One region of the Ruegeria profundi genome, then DNA from elsewhere that is predicted to be linked to it. Evidence: riboswitches for the same ligand, from Rfam matches in the RefSeq annotation. Region 1 holds a riboswitch; each other region holds the start of a gene.
What was found. Region 1 has a riboswitch for cobalamin ahead of nrdH (glutaredoxin-like protein NrdH). Riboswitches for the same ligand answer to the same signal wherever they lie in the genome.
Positions count from the first base shown of each region.

Region 2: another riboswitch for cobalamin. It lies ahead of LCM21_RS12700 (hypothetical protein); the one in region 1 lies ahead of nrdH (glutaredoxin-like protein NrdH).
Region 3: another riboswitch for cobalamin. It lies ahead of LCM21_RS08270 (aromatic ring-hydroxylating oxygenase subunit alpha); the one in region 1 lies ahead of nrdH (glutaredoxin-like protein NrdH).

Region 1 is NZ_JAIUZS010000009.1:156,340-160,496, forward strand. It holds gene LCM21_RS18755 (peptidyl-prolyl cis-trans isomerase) at 1-486, shown strand, start outside; gene LCM21_RS18760 (HupE/UreJ family protein) at 483-1,484, shown strand; cobalamin riboswitch at 1,601-1,793, shown strand; gene nrdH (glutaredoxin-like protein NrdH) at 1,877-2,098, shown strand; gene nrdI (class Ib ribonucleoside-diphosphate reductase assembly flavoprotein NrdI) at 2,123-2,527, shown strand; gene nrdE (class 1b ribonucleoside-diphosphate reductase subunit alpha) at 2,509-4,157, shown strand, end outside.
Region 2 is NZ_JAIUZS010000005.1:47,793-51,949, reverse strand. It holds gene LCM21_RS12710 (DNA polymerase III subunit gamma/tau) at 1-1,539, opposite strand, end outside; gene LCM21_RS12705 (protein-tyrosine phosphatase family protein) at 1,674-2,168, shown strand; gene LCM21_RS12700 (hypothetical protein) at 2,170-2,577, opposite strand; cobalamin riboswitch at 2,659-2,878, opposite strand; gene LCM21_RS12695 (alpha/beta hydrolase family protein) at 3,013-3,870, shown strand; RNA gene ffs (signal recognition particle sRNA small type) at 3,902-4,000, opposite strand; gene LCM21_RS12685 (bifunctional 2',3'-cyclic-nucleotide 2'-phosphodiesterase/3'-nucleotidase) at 4,040-4,157, opposite strand, start outside.
Region 3 is NZ_JAIUZS010000003.1:463,049-467,205, reverse strand. It holds gene LCM21_RS08275 (FAD-binding oxidoreductase) at 1-891, opposite strand, end outside; gene LCM21_RS08270 (aromatic ring-hydroxylating oxygenase subunit alpha) at 897-2,150, opposite strand; cobalamin riboswitch at 2,233-2,436, opposite strand; gene LCM21_RS08265 (LysR family transcriptional regulator) at 2,575-3,462, opposite strand; gene LCM21_RS08260 (glutathione S-transferase family protein) at 3,588-4,157, shown strand, end outside.

The DNA of each region.
Region 1 (4,157 bases):
GTGGTCCCCGAGGACGATGCGCTTAACACATATCTCGCGGAAAATGCCGCGCGGTTTACGGTGCCGGCGCAGATTGCATTCGATCAGATTTTTCTTGGCGCTCAACCAGTATCGGATGAGATCGACAGGGCATTTTCCGAACTGCAAGCAGGTGAGGATTGGCCTGAGATCGGCCTGAGATCTTTGATGCCAAGCTCTTTACCACTGTCAGCTTCAAGTGCCATCGATGGCACGTTCGGTCAGGGATTTTCAAACACGCTGTTTATGTTGGAGCCGCGCGAGTGGGTTGGTCCGATCCAATCTGGTTATGGGCAGCACCTTGTCAGGATTACCGAAACACGGCCACAAGTCCTGCCGCCTTTGAATGAGATTCGAGAAGAAGTTTTGGCTGCATGGCGCCGCGACACAGCGCAGGAACTGGCTGAGGCGCAGTATGAAAGCCTTGCCGCGCAATACCGCATTCAAACACCGGACCCTCAGGAATGAAGGGGCTGCTTGGTTTGATGCTGACGATATGGCTGGTCTGCCTGCCTAAAACCGGCCATGCGCATGCCCTTGACCCCGGATATCTGGACCTGAAACAGCTTGCGCCCGGTTCATGGCAGGTGTTTTGGCGCATACCAGATGTAAATGGGCAACCGATGCAGATCGACGCCATTCTGCCTTCGTCCTGCACTCCGGCGCAGGGCCCGCAGCCCTTTTTCGACACAGCCGCTTGGGTTTCTTCGTGGATCGCCGCGTGCAACACCCAAATCGCCGGTCAGGCTGTGACTATTCAGGGCCTGGAACGGCAGCGCAACGACGTTTTGTTGCGGTATCAACCCCTGGACGCCACGGCTGCAACATTGCGATTTACGCCTGAGACGACTGTTCTGAACCTGCCAGAAGATGCATCCACCTCATCCGTTTTCGTAAGTTACTTCTGGCTTGGCTTCGAGCATATCCTGGAAGGTTTGGACCACCTCCTGTTCGTTTTCGCCCTGTTTGTTCTGGTGCGTGATCCATGGCGCTTGATCGGGGCTGTGACAGCTTTTACCGTGGCGCATTCGATTACGCTGGCGCTGGCCACGCTTGGTGTGTTGCACGTTCCGTCCGCCCCGGTCGAGGCCGTGATCGCCCTTTCAATCGTGTTTATGGCGCTGGAAATCCTCAAACATAAAGACGGCGAAGTCAGGTTGTCCGAGCAATTTCCCTGGATTGTCTGCTTTTGTTTCGGCCTTTTGCACGGGCTTGGCTTTGCCGGCGCCCTGACCGAGATTGGCCTGCCTCCCGGGGATATTCCGACCGCTCTTGTGGCCTTTAATTTGGGGGTCGAAGCGGGCCAGCTTGTTTTTGTTACGAGCCTTTCACTTGGGCTATTCCTATGGCGCCATGTGATACGCCCTGTTCCATCAGGTTCGGATTCCATTGCAAGGTCGATCACTGGCTACGCCATCGGGTGTGTGTCGCTTTTCTGGCTTGTCCAGCGTGTGAATGGTTTTTAAAGATGGCACTCTGGATTGTGGGAAATGCGGGGCTGCGGCGTGTCTGATACTCCGACTCCAACGAAGAAATTAACACGAAGTGCATACTACATATTGACAACACCTTACTTCCATACCCAATATGGAGTTGCTTCGGTGATTTCGATTCCGGTCGAAAACTAAGAGGGAAACCGGTGAAATTCCGGCGCTGCCCCCGCAACTGTAAGCGGAAAGTTCGGCTGAACACGCCACTGAAACGGTGTTTTTGGGAAGGCCAGCCTGAACGTTGATCCGCGAGCCAGGAGACCTGCCGCAAGCAAGAACGATAACCACGAACGGAGGGTTCGGGGGCGTGCGCAGGGAAGGTCTGCGCGATGGCGTCCTCGGCTTTTGACGAAAAGGACAGAGGACAGATGAGCATTACCGTGTATTCAAAACCCGCATGCGTGCAATGTACCGCCACCACCCGCGCGCTGGATGCAAAAGGTATTACATATGACGTGGTTGACCTGACGCAGGATGACAGCGCCATGACCCACGTGACCGAGCTGGGATATCGTCAAGCTCCTGTTGTTGTCGCCGGAAACGATCACTGGTCCGGGTTTCGGCCTGACATGATCGCTCAGCTGGCCTGATCCGTGGCGGCGCCGAGCCCGGCGCTGGTCTATTTTTCATCAAATTCGGGAAATACCCATCGCTTTGTCACGCGACTGGGCCTGCCTGCTTTGCGCATTCCGATGCAGATGGACCAGATGCCACGCCCCATGTATCCGTATGTTCTGATCTGCCCTACTTATGCCGATGGCGAAGGGCGCGGCGCTGTGCCGAAACAGGTCATTCAGTTCCTGAACGATCCGGACAGGCGCGCCAGGATCGCTGGGGTTATCGGCGCCGGGAACCGAAATTTCGGTGCGACCTATGCCCTCGCCGGTCGCATCATCGCCCAGAAATGCAACGTGCCACTGCTGTATTCCTTTGAGCTGGCCGGCACCGAAACCGACATCGCCCGCGTGCGCGCAGGGCTTGAGAAACTAGGGAGACACCTATGCTCGACAGCAGCCTAAACGAGCAGGACTATCACGCGCTGAACGCGATGCTGAACCTCTATGACGGTGAGGGGAAAATCCGGTTCGATGCGGACCGCATGGCCGCGCGGCAGTATTTTCTGCAGCATGTGAACCAGAATACTGTTTTCTTTCACTCGCTGGACGAAAAGCTGGGGTATCTTGTCACTGAAGGTTATTATGAAGAAGCCGTTCTGGATCAGTATTCCAAGAATTTCATGCGCAAAATCTGGGATGCGGCCTATGCCAAGAAATTCCGCTTTCCGACCTTTCTGGGCGCGTTCAAATATTACACGTCATACACGCTGAAGACCCGTGACGGGCAGCGTTTTTTAGAGCGTTACGAAGACCGTGTTGTGATGACCGCACTGGCACTGGCCCGTGGGGATGAGGCGTTGGCCATGTCCTTCATGGAAGAGATTTTGGATGGCCGGTTCCAACCCGCGACCCCAACCTTTCTGAATGCAGGCAAGGCCTCGCGCGGGGAGTTGATTTCATGCTTCCTGTTGCGGCTTGAGGACAATATGGAAAGCATCGGGCGCGGCATCAACTCAGCCCTGCAACTGTCAAAACGCGGCGGCGGAGTGGCGCTGCTGCTGACCAACATCCGCGAACATGGTGCGCCGATCAAAGGGATCGAAAACCAATCCTCGGGCGTGATCCCGGTGATGAAATTGCTGGAGGACAGCTTTTCCTACGCCAACCAGCTGGGTGCCCGACAAGGTGCCGGGGCGGTCTATCTGAACGCCCACCACCCCGACATCATGCGGTTCCTCGACACCAAGCGCGAAAACGCGGATGAGAAAATCCGTATCAAAACGCTGTCTCTGGGCGTAGTGATCCCCGATATCACCTTTGAGTTGGCGAAGAAGAACGCAGATATGTACCTGTTCTCACCGCATGATGTGGAAAAGGTCTATAGTGTTCCGTTCTCGGAAATCTCGGTCTCCGAGAAGTATCACGAGATGGTCGATGACAAGCGCATCCGCAAATCCAAGGTTAATGCGCGCGAATTCTTCCAGACTATTGCCGAGATTCAGTTCGAATCCGGCTACCCCTACGTGATGTTCGAAGACACGGTGAACCGGATGAACCCCATCGCGGGCCGGATCAACATGTCGAACCTGTGCTCCGAGATTTTGCAGGTGAATGAGGCATCGGAATTTAACGATGACCTCAGCTATGCGCATCTGGGCACGGATATTTCCTGCAACCTCGGTTCGCTGAACATCGCCAGGGCGATGGACGGTGGTGATCTAGGGCGTACCGTTGGGGCCGCGATCCGGGCGCTGACCGCGGTGTCCGAGATGTCGGCGATCGACTCGGTTCCCTCGGTCCGCCGGGGCAATGACGAAAGCCATGCCATCGGTCTGGGGCAGATGAACCTGCACGGGTTTCTTGCGCGCGAACATATCCACTATGGCAGTACGGAAGGCATTGAATTTACGTCTGTTTACTTTGCCGCTGTGGCCTATCACGCGATCCGTACCTCCTGCGATCTGGCGCAAGAGCGGGGCGCGCCGTTCAAGGGGTTCGAGGAGTCAGATTATGCCTCGGGTATCTTCTTTGACAAATACACCAATCGTGACTGGTTGCCGGAAAGCGACAGGGTGAAGGCTCTGTTCGATGG
Region 2 (4,157 bases), on a different contig from region 1:
GACCGTGACCGCCCAGCGATTGCCTGTCCACCGTTGCAGGGCTGTCCCTAAACGCTGCGCCAATTGCGGAGAGGCACGTTCGGTCGGCTGGAATTCGATGCGTCCGGGCTGGTAGGCGACCAGCCTCAACGCGCGTTTGACCTCGTCCAGCAGGACGCCATCGCGGTTGGCGCGGATCAGATCGACCACGTGATCAAAGGTCGGGTAACGTGCCAGTGCGGTTTGCGCGTCCTGCGCCAAAGCGGCGCTTGGTGCGCCGGCCCCTCCGCGCATTGGGCTTGTGTAGGACGATGCCACCGGCGTCCGAGTGTGCGCGGCAGGTTGCGACGGCGCAGCCGCTCCACCGCCGGGTCCACCATTGGGCGGCGGAGGTGGCGCATCCTGCAAGCGCTTGATCAGTTCTTCGGGGCTGGGCAGGTCAGCCACATGGGTCAGACGGATCACGGCCATCTCAGCCGCCATCATGGCGTTTGGCGCAGCCGAGACCTCTTCAAGCGCTTTCAGCAGCATCTGCCACATCCGGGTCAGGACGCGCATTGGCAGTGCCTCGGCCATTTGTTGACCGCGCGCGCGCTCGTCCGGTGAGACTGTCGGGTCTTCCGCTGCGTCCGGCGTGATCTTAACCACGGACACCCAGTGGGTGATTTCCGCAAGATCGCGCAGCACGGCCAGAGGATCTGCGCCTTCGGCATATTGCGCCCCCAATTCGGTCAGCGCCGCCGCCGCATCACCACGCAAGATCATGTCCATCAGGTCCAGCACGCGCCCACGATCGGCCAGGCCCAGCATAGCGCGCACCTGGTCTGCACTGGTTTCACCCGCCCCGTGTGAAATTGCCTGATCCAGCAAAGAGGTTGCATCCCGCGCCGATCCTTCAGCAGCACGCGTAATAAGGGCCAGGGCGTCATCCGCAATCTGAGCGTTTTCGGCCGCCGCGATCTTGCTGAGCAGGCCGATCATGTCTTCGGGCTCAATCCGGCGCAGATCAAATCGCTGGCAACGCGACAAGACCGTCACTGGCACCTTGCGAATTTCGGTTGTGGCGAAGATGAACTTCACATGCTCGGGTGGTTCCTCAAGCGTTTTGAGCAGCGCGTTGAACGCACTCGTCGAAAGCATGTGAACTTCGTCGATGATATAGATCTTGTAGCGTGCGCTGGCGGCGCGATAGCGGACGCTGTCGATGATCTCGCGAATATCGTTCACGCCAGTTCGGCTGGCGGCGTCCATTTCCATCACGTCGACATGGCGGCCTTCCATGATGGCAACGCAATGCTCGCACTGACCACATGGTTCGGTTGTCGGCTTGCCTTGACCATCCGGACCGATGCAGTTCATGCCTTTGGCGATGATCCGCGCCGTGGTGGTTTTTCCGGTTCCGCGAATACCGGTCATGATAAAAGCTTGCGCGATCCGATCAGCCTCGAACGCGTTTTTCAGCGTACGCACCATCGCGTCCTGACCCACAAGGTCAGCAAAAGTTTCCGGGCGGTATTTGCGGGCAAGAACCTGATAGGCGGGGCTGGGCGTGTCGTTCATGTCTGCTCTGTCGGATTCGGTTCAGGACCGCAGCGTAGAGACCCCCGCGCCCCGCGTCCACAGCCACCTAGGATGAAAATTCGTTTGCAAGAATGTTTGTGCACCGTAGAAGCACAGATGAAAGAGGGGACGCGGTGCACAGGTTTGACATCCACCCAGTTCACGTTGGAAACGGTACTGTTGCCTTGTCGCCGCTGCCCGGCTGCGGCGATGGATACGCACGGGATTTCGTTGCTATCCGCGATTGGCGGCCTGGTCTTGTGATCTCGGTAACTACGACGGATGAAATGCTGCAAGAAGGCGCGATCAGATTGGGGGACGATCTGCGTGCAAATGGTGTCAGGTGGGTGCACTTGCCAATTGAAGATTTTGGCACTCCGACGCCGCCGATTGATACGGCTTGGGCCGATATAGGCGCAACAGTGTCGCGTATCCTATCCTGTGGGGGGCGGGTGCTGGTGCATTGCCGCGGAGGCTGCGGCCGCTCTGGTATGATCGTTCTGCGCCTCATGGTCGAACACGGAGAGAGCCCGGACACCGCGTTAAAACGGTTGCGTGCTGTGCGCAAATGCGCCGTCGAAACCGATAGCCAGATGCAATGGGCGGCCCGGCCCGTGATAGGCCACTAGGTCAGAGCGCCATTTGCCGGTCCATCGTAACGACAGGGTCTGTCGCAAGGGTCGTGACTTCCAGCATCGCGCAGGGCGGAGTGGTCAGCATTCCGGCCGGACGCGTGGCCGTGTCCGGGCCAAACATCATGTCCGCAAATGTCTCCAGCACTTCGAGAGGCGCATCTTCGGTGGCCCCGCAATAAATACGGATAAGGTCTTTTTGCGCTCTGAACCGTGCGACGCAGCCTTGCGGGCAATGGGAAAGCTCACTGTTGCCGTCGAATTCAAAATCAGGGGTCGTCGCCGGGACCGCGGTCTCAACCGCCCGCACGACCGAGCGCGCCATCTGCGCCAGTGCCGGACAGGGTTTGCCGGTTTTCTGACACACGGTTGCTGAGAATTGGTGTGTCTTTGTCTTCCAGATCATACCGCGCCCTCCGCGCATGGACCGGGGCATGGATCAGGTGTGACACCGTCTTGATGACCTGTCCGGGCGCCCCGCCCGAGTTTCGATTTTGTTTCGATGGCAGGTCTCCTGACTTGCGGGTCATCGCGTTGCCGACCTTCCCAACCTTGCGGCCAGTGGCGTTTCGGCATTGCTCACCGCTTACAGTTGCGGGGGCAGTCTCGGCCTTGGTCCGTTCCGATTTCACGGGCAGGACCGCACCGTGTTCCCTTTTCATCCCGCCCCGGGGTCCGGGGCAAGAACCATCAGCCCATCGCTAGCGGGTCAGTGTGGCTTGAGTCAAGCGACCTCTTGGTTTGGTGAGGGTACGTGGGGTCATGTTGAAACCCGATTGACTTGGCCCGGCAATCCATGCGGATACATCCGGTGAACTGATTGGTTCAGATAGAGGGTAGGATGCTGGATACCGAACAAGCCGTGCTGACCGAAGATTTTCTGATTCCGTCAGGTGAAACCGAATTGTCGGCTCGGCTATATCTTCCGATAGACACGCCCCGAACGGCCGTCGTCATTCACGGGGCAACCGGCGTGCCTCGGGACTACTACCAACATTTTGCGCGCTGGCTGGTTGCTGAGCAGGGCATGGCCTGCCTGACCTATGATTACAGCGACTTTGGCCATTCGCGGAACGGTCCGCTAAAGGCGGCGCGGGCCACGATGGCGGACTGGGCTTTGACAGATATGCCCGCAGCACGCGCCGAAATGCGAAAGCGATTTCCCGATGCGCAGCAATGGAGCATTGGCCATTCCATCGGTGGAATGTTGGGGCCGATTCAATCCGATCTGGATCAGATTGACCGTATGATTTGTGTCTGTTCCGGGTTGGTCACAGTGTCGGATCACCCGTGGCCGTACCGCGGCCTTGCCTTGCTGTTCTGGTACGGTCATGCCCCATTGGCCGTAAAAGCACTGGGCTATTTACCGGGCAAGGCGCTGGGTTTCGGGTCAGATTTGCCCGCGTCAGTGTATTGGCAGTGGCGCGGATGGAGTACCGCACCGCGCAACTATCTGCCCGAAATCGGGGTGACCCTGCCCGACGCTCGCGAAGCGCCGCCAGACACATCCGTGGATCTTTTTACATTCGACGATGACGATGTAGTGCCGCCAAAGGCGGTTTGGCGGTTGGCCGGTCTTTTCGGACCCAAAGCGCGCCGGCATGTATTGTCTCCGGCTAAGCTTGGATTGCCCAAGGTAGGACATATCGGAGCTTTTGCCCGTCGCAACGCCGCAGTCTGGCCGCGATTGATTGCCTAGGCCGGACGCGCACAGAGAAATGGCGAGGATGAAGTGAGAGGTTGGACATCGACCCAAGCGGGGCTCGTTGTGGCTGCTTCCTTCCGGACCTGACCAGGTTGGCGAGGCGCTCGCCCGCGCCAACCTCTCACGCAGGGATATAGGCAAACTTCTAGCGAAACACAACCCGTCAGAGCGTCAATCGGATAAGCAAAAAACCCTCATCATCGGTTCCGATGACTTGAGGGTCAAAACTATCCAGTTCCGCGATATGAGCTTGTGCTTTTGGACTTGTCCGAAGCAGGCTT
Region 3 (4,157 bases), on a different contig from region 1:
AGCCACCAGAACCGTATCGGTTTCGGCCACCTTCGCCTTGACGCCGGAGCTTGCGAAAAGAATTTCGGCACTGGTGTCGTCGTCGGGAACAACATCATCCAGTTCCGGTTGCTGCGCCTCGGTCTCTACGGGTGCGCCGAAACTCTCTTGGTGGTAGTTTTCCATGTCATAGCCCAGACCGGCCAGCGCATCGCGCACAGCTTGCATAAAGGGCTCGGGACCGCAGCAATACACCTCACGGTCCAGATAGTCCGGTGCCATCAGGCCCAGCATCAGTTGGTTGAACTGGCCTTGATACCCGGTCCAGGGGCGGTACGGGTCGGGTTCCTCGACGACAAATTTCAAGTTCAGCCCATGTGTCCGGCTGGCCATTTGCTCTAACCGCTGGCGAAAGATAATTTCTGACGGTCGTTTGGCGCAATTGATGAACACAACGTCCAGCGCGCGCCCTTCATCCCACATACAGGTTGTCATCGACATCAAGGGTGTGATGCCTGAACCGGCCGAGATGAACAGGTATTTGCCGGAGGAACTCTCGGCATTCGTGAACAAACCTGCCGGGCCAATGGCTTTGATCCGCATGCCGGGTTGCAGGTTGTCCAGCATCCAGCGCGTGCCGATGCTGTTGGACTGCGCCTTGGCCGTAATCGTGATCGATCTGGGCCGTGAAGGCGATGATGAGATTGTATAGGTGCGATGCACAACGCCGCCCGGCTGACCCGGTGCCGGAATTTCCAGCGTCAGGAATTGCCCGGGCTCGTAGCTGAACAGGGCGCCAGAAGGGGCCCGAAATGTAAAGCTGGCAGTATTTGGCATTTCGGGCACGACCGAGACGCATTCCAAACTTTCACTGTCCTGCCAGACGGCTGTTGCCGAGGTCACAACGTCCATAACCGTCACTCCGCAGCAACAGCGTCAGGGATCAATCGGCGCGTCAGAGTTGCGCAATACCAATCGACAAATTGCAAAACGCCGGATTCCTGTATCGCAGAATAGGGTCCGGGCACATAGGCCGGACTGTTGATACCCTGCTGGTTATCCTCAACCACCCGGCGGTCTTCGTCATTGGTCGCTTCCCAAACTTCGGTCAGGCGTTTCAGGTCATAGTCCACGCCTTCGACGGCATCCTTATGGACAAGCCATTTTGTCGTGACTTCGGTTTCCGTGGGGCTGATTGGTGTCACGCGGAAAACGATGGAATGGTCCGCCAGAAAATGGTTCCACGTGGTCGGATAATGGAATTTCAACAACGATCCCGCATCGGCAAAGGGTGATCGGCCCAACCAGCGGCGCACGGCGGATTTGCCATCCATCGTGTAACTCTGGGCCCCTTCCTTCAGGGGCACCCGGGCCAGACGGTACTGCCCATCCTCGTGCAGGTAAAATTGTGACGGCAGCCCTGCGGCTTCGCAGCGGTCGAAATGGGTCTGCAAATGCGTTGGCAGAGTGCCCCCTTCGATGCCGGTAACGGTCGGATCATCGGGGAAAGTGCGGCACAGCGCAGGGTGGTTCCCTCCGCAGTGGTAACACTCACGGTTGTTCTCCCAAACCAGCTTCCAGTTCCCGTTCTCGATTATAGAGCTTTCGAAAGCCACCTTGGCATTGCCCAGGTCATGTGGCTCGAGATAGGCCCTTGCGATATTGGCGAACGTATCAAAGTCCGGCGCGTCCTCTGCCAGACAAATATAGACCAGACCGGCCAGCTCGCGGCAGTGCACTGTCTTTAAGCCATGCTGCTTGGGGTCGAAATCAGCACCCATGTCCCGCGCCCACAGCAAAGAGCCATCAAGCTCATAGGTCCACTGGTGGTAGGGGCAGACCAGCTTGGGTGCATTGCCCTTGGACGCTTTGCAGATCACCGATCCGCGATGACGGCAGGTGTTATGAAACGCCCGGATTTGATTGTCAGCACCGCGCACGATGATCACGCGATAGGCACCGACGTTATATGTGACGTAGTCGCCTGCTTTGACCAATTCACATGCCGGAATGGCAAACAGCCAGTCGCTGTAGTGGATTGTTTCAAGGTCGGTCCGAAAAATCTCGGGGTCGGTATAGAATGCCTGTTCCAGGGCATATGCCGGATTTCGACGCGCCAACAGGCTTTGAATTCTGTTCACTTCTGGCTCTCCTGCCGCGCCCCGCGGCATTGCTTGGGCAGATGACAAGAGGGACCAGTCCGGAGGCGCGTGAGGACCGCGTCCGAAACCCGTGCCCCCACCGCCACCCGCAGTTTGACATATCAGAGAGGCTGGTTTCCGGACTTGGAAGGGGCTTGCGCCCGGTTTCAGCACCTTCCCGGGATCCTCCTCCCAGTGGTTGATTGCTGAGCCTGACCTTCGTTACCGTTGCGGGGGCAGTGCCGGATTTGCACCGGCTTCCCAATTCTCCGCCACCTGAGAATCAAATGGCGGCACCTCGTGGCCGTAAGTTATTTCAAGCCTAATCCAGCGCTGAAATACTTGCGACATTTTCCGCTCTGAAACAGACACGCCGGTGTACTGCTTGGTGAAAATGTCTGCCTGCGGTGCGAATTGTGTACCGATGCGAAGGCTTGTAATCGAAACGCCGTTTTCAAACCCCGCGAAACTGCGCCGCAAGGTGGTCGATCAACGCACGAATACGTGCGGTCAGGTGGCGGTTTTGCGGGTAGGCCGCGTAAAGGCCCAGCGATAAAGCCTCTTGCTCTTCGAACAGAAGTTGCAGTTTTCCTGTGTCCAAAAAGGACTGCGCCGTATAAAGCGGAATCCGCCCGATCCCCAGCCCATCCGCAGCCATATGTGCAACAGCACGCGGTGAGTTTGCGCGGAAGTTGCCCGAAACCGGAACCGTGTATTCTCGACCTTTTGCTTTGAACGCCCAGTGGTCAGAAAAACTGCCGGTGGTCTGAAGCAGGCAATTATGGGTTGCCAGTGCGGCCGGTTCTTTTGGTGTCCCGTGCTGCGTCAGGTATTCGGGTGATACGCAGCACACAATCCGCATGTCCGTCAGCTTGCGTGCGACAAGGTTCGACTCCTTCAAAACGCCGAACCGAATGGCCAGATCGAAGCCTTCCTCAACCATCGAAACATGGTGATCTGACAGGTGCAGTTCAATCGAGACCTTTGGATGCTCGGTCTGAAAGGGTTTTAACAGATGAATCAATTCGGCCGAGCCAAAGCCCGTCGGCGCAGTAATCCGTATGCGCCCCGCCAATTCTGTCTGGCGTTGCTGGACAAGGCTTTCCAGTTCATCGAACTGCTCCAGCAGAGGCAGACAGCGTTCGTAGTAAGATCGCCCAGTGTCGGTCAGGGTGACGCTTCGCGTGGTCCGGTTGAAAAGCTGCGCATTCAGATGATCCTCCAACTGGCCAACATATTTGCTGGTCAGTTTGGTGCTGATACCGATCTGTTTTGCGGCTTCTGTAAACGACGAATGTGCTGCCACCGCCGCAAAGGCTCGCATGCCCTGAATCGTATCCATTATCTACACTGCGTTCATAGTAATTCACCAAATTGATATATTATCGCCCAAGTGAAAGCAAACTATGTCTGGGGCACAGATGCTGATCAACAGCCCAAACCCTCAATCAGAGAAAGAGTTTCCAGATGTCCGAAACGATCCAAATTCACAGCTTCCCTCTATCCGGTCACTCGCACCGGGTCCGTCTGTTCGCCAACCTTGCCGGGATTAAACACGACGTTATCGACGTGGATCTTGCGGGTGGTGAGCACAAGCGCGAGCCGTTCTTGACGCTCAACCCGGCGGGTCAGGTGCCCGTATTGCAAGACGGCGACGTGGTTGTAAGCGACAGCAACGCCATTTTGGTCTATCTGGCCCGGAAGTATGCGCCTTCCTACCTGCCTTCTGATCCTGTCGGTGAAGCCGAGGTGCAGAAATTCCTGACCCTCGCAGCGGGTGAGATTGCGTTCGGCCCTGCCGCCGCGCGTCTGATCAACGTGTTCAACGCACCTTTGAACATGGAGTTTACCCATGCCACTGCGGCTAATGTTCTGAAAAAGCTGGATGACCACTTGGAGGGCCGCGACTGGCTGGTCGGCGATGCGCCAACCATCGCGGATGTTGCAATCTACAGCTACACAGCTCATGCGCCCGAGGGTGGCATATCGCTTGAACCTTACGCGAATGTGCTTCGCCTTCTGGCCAATGTCGAGGCG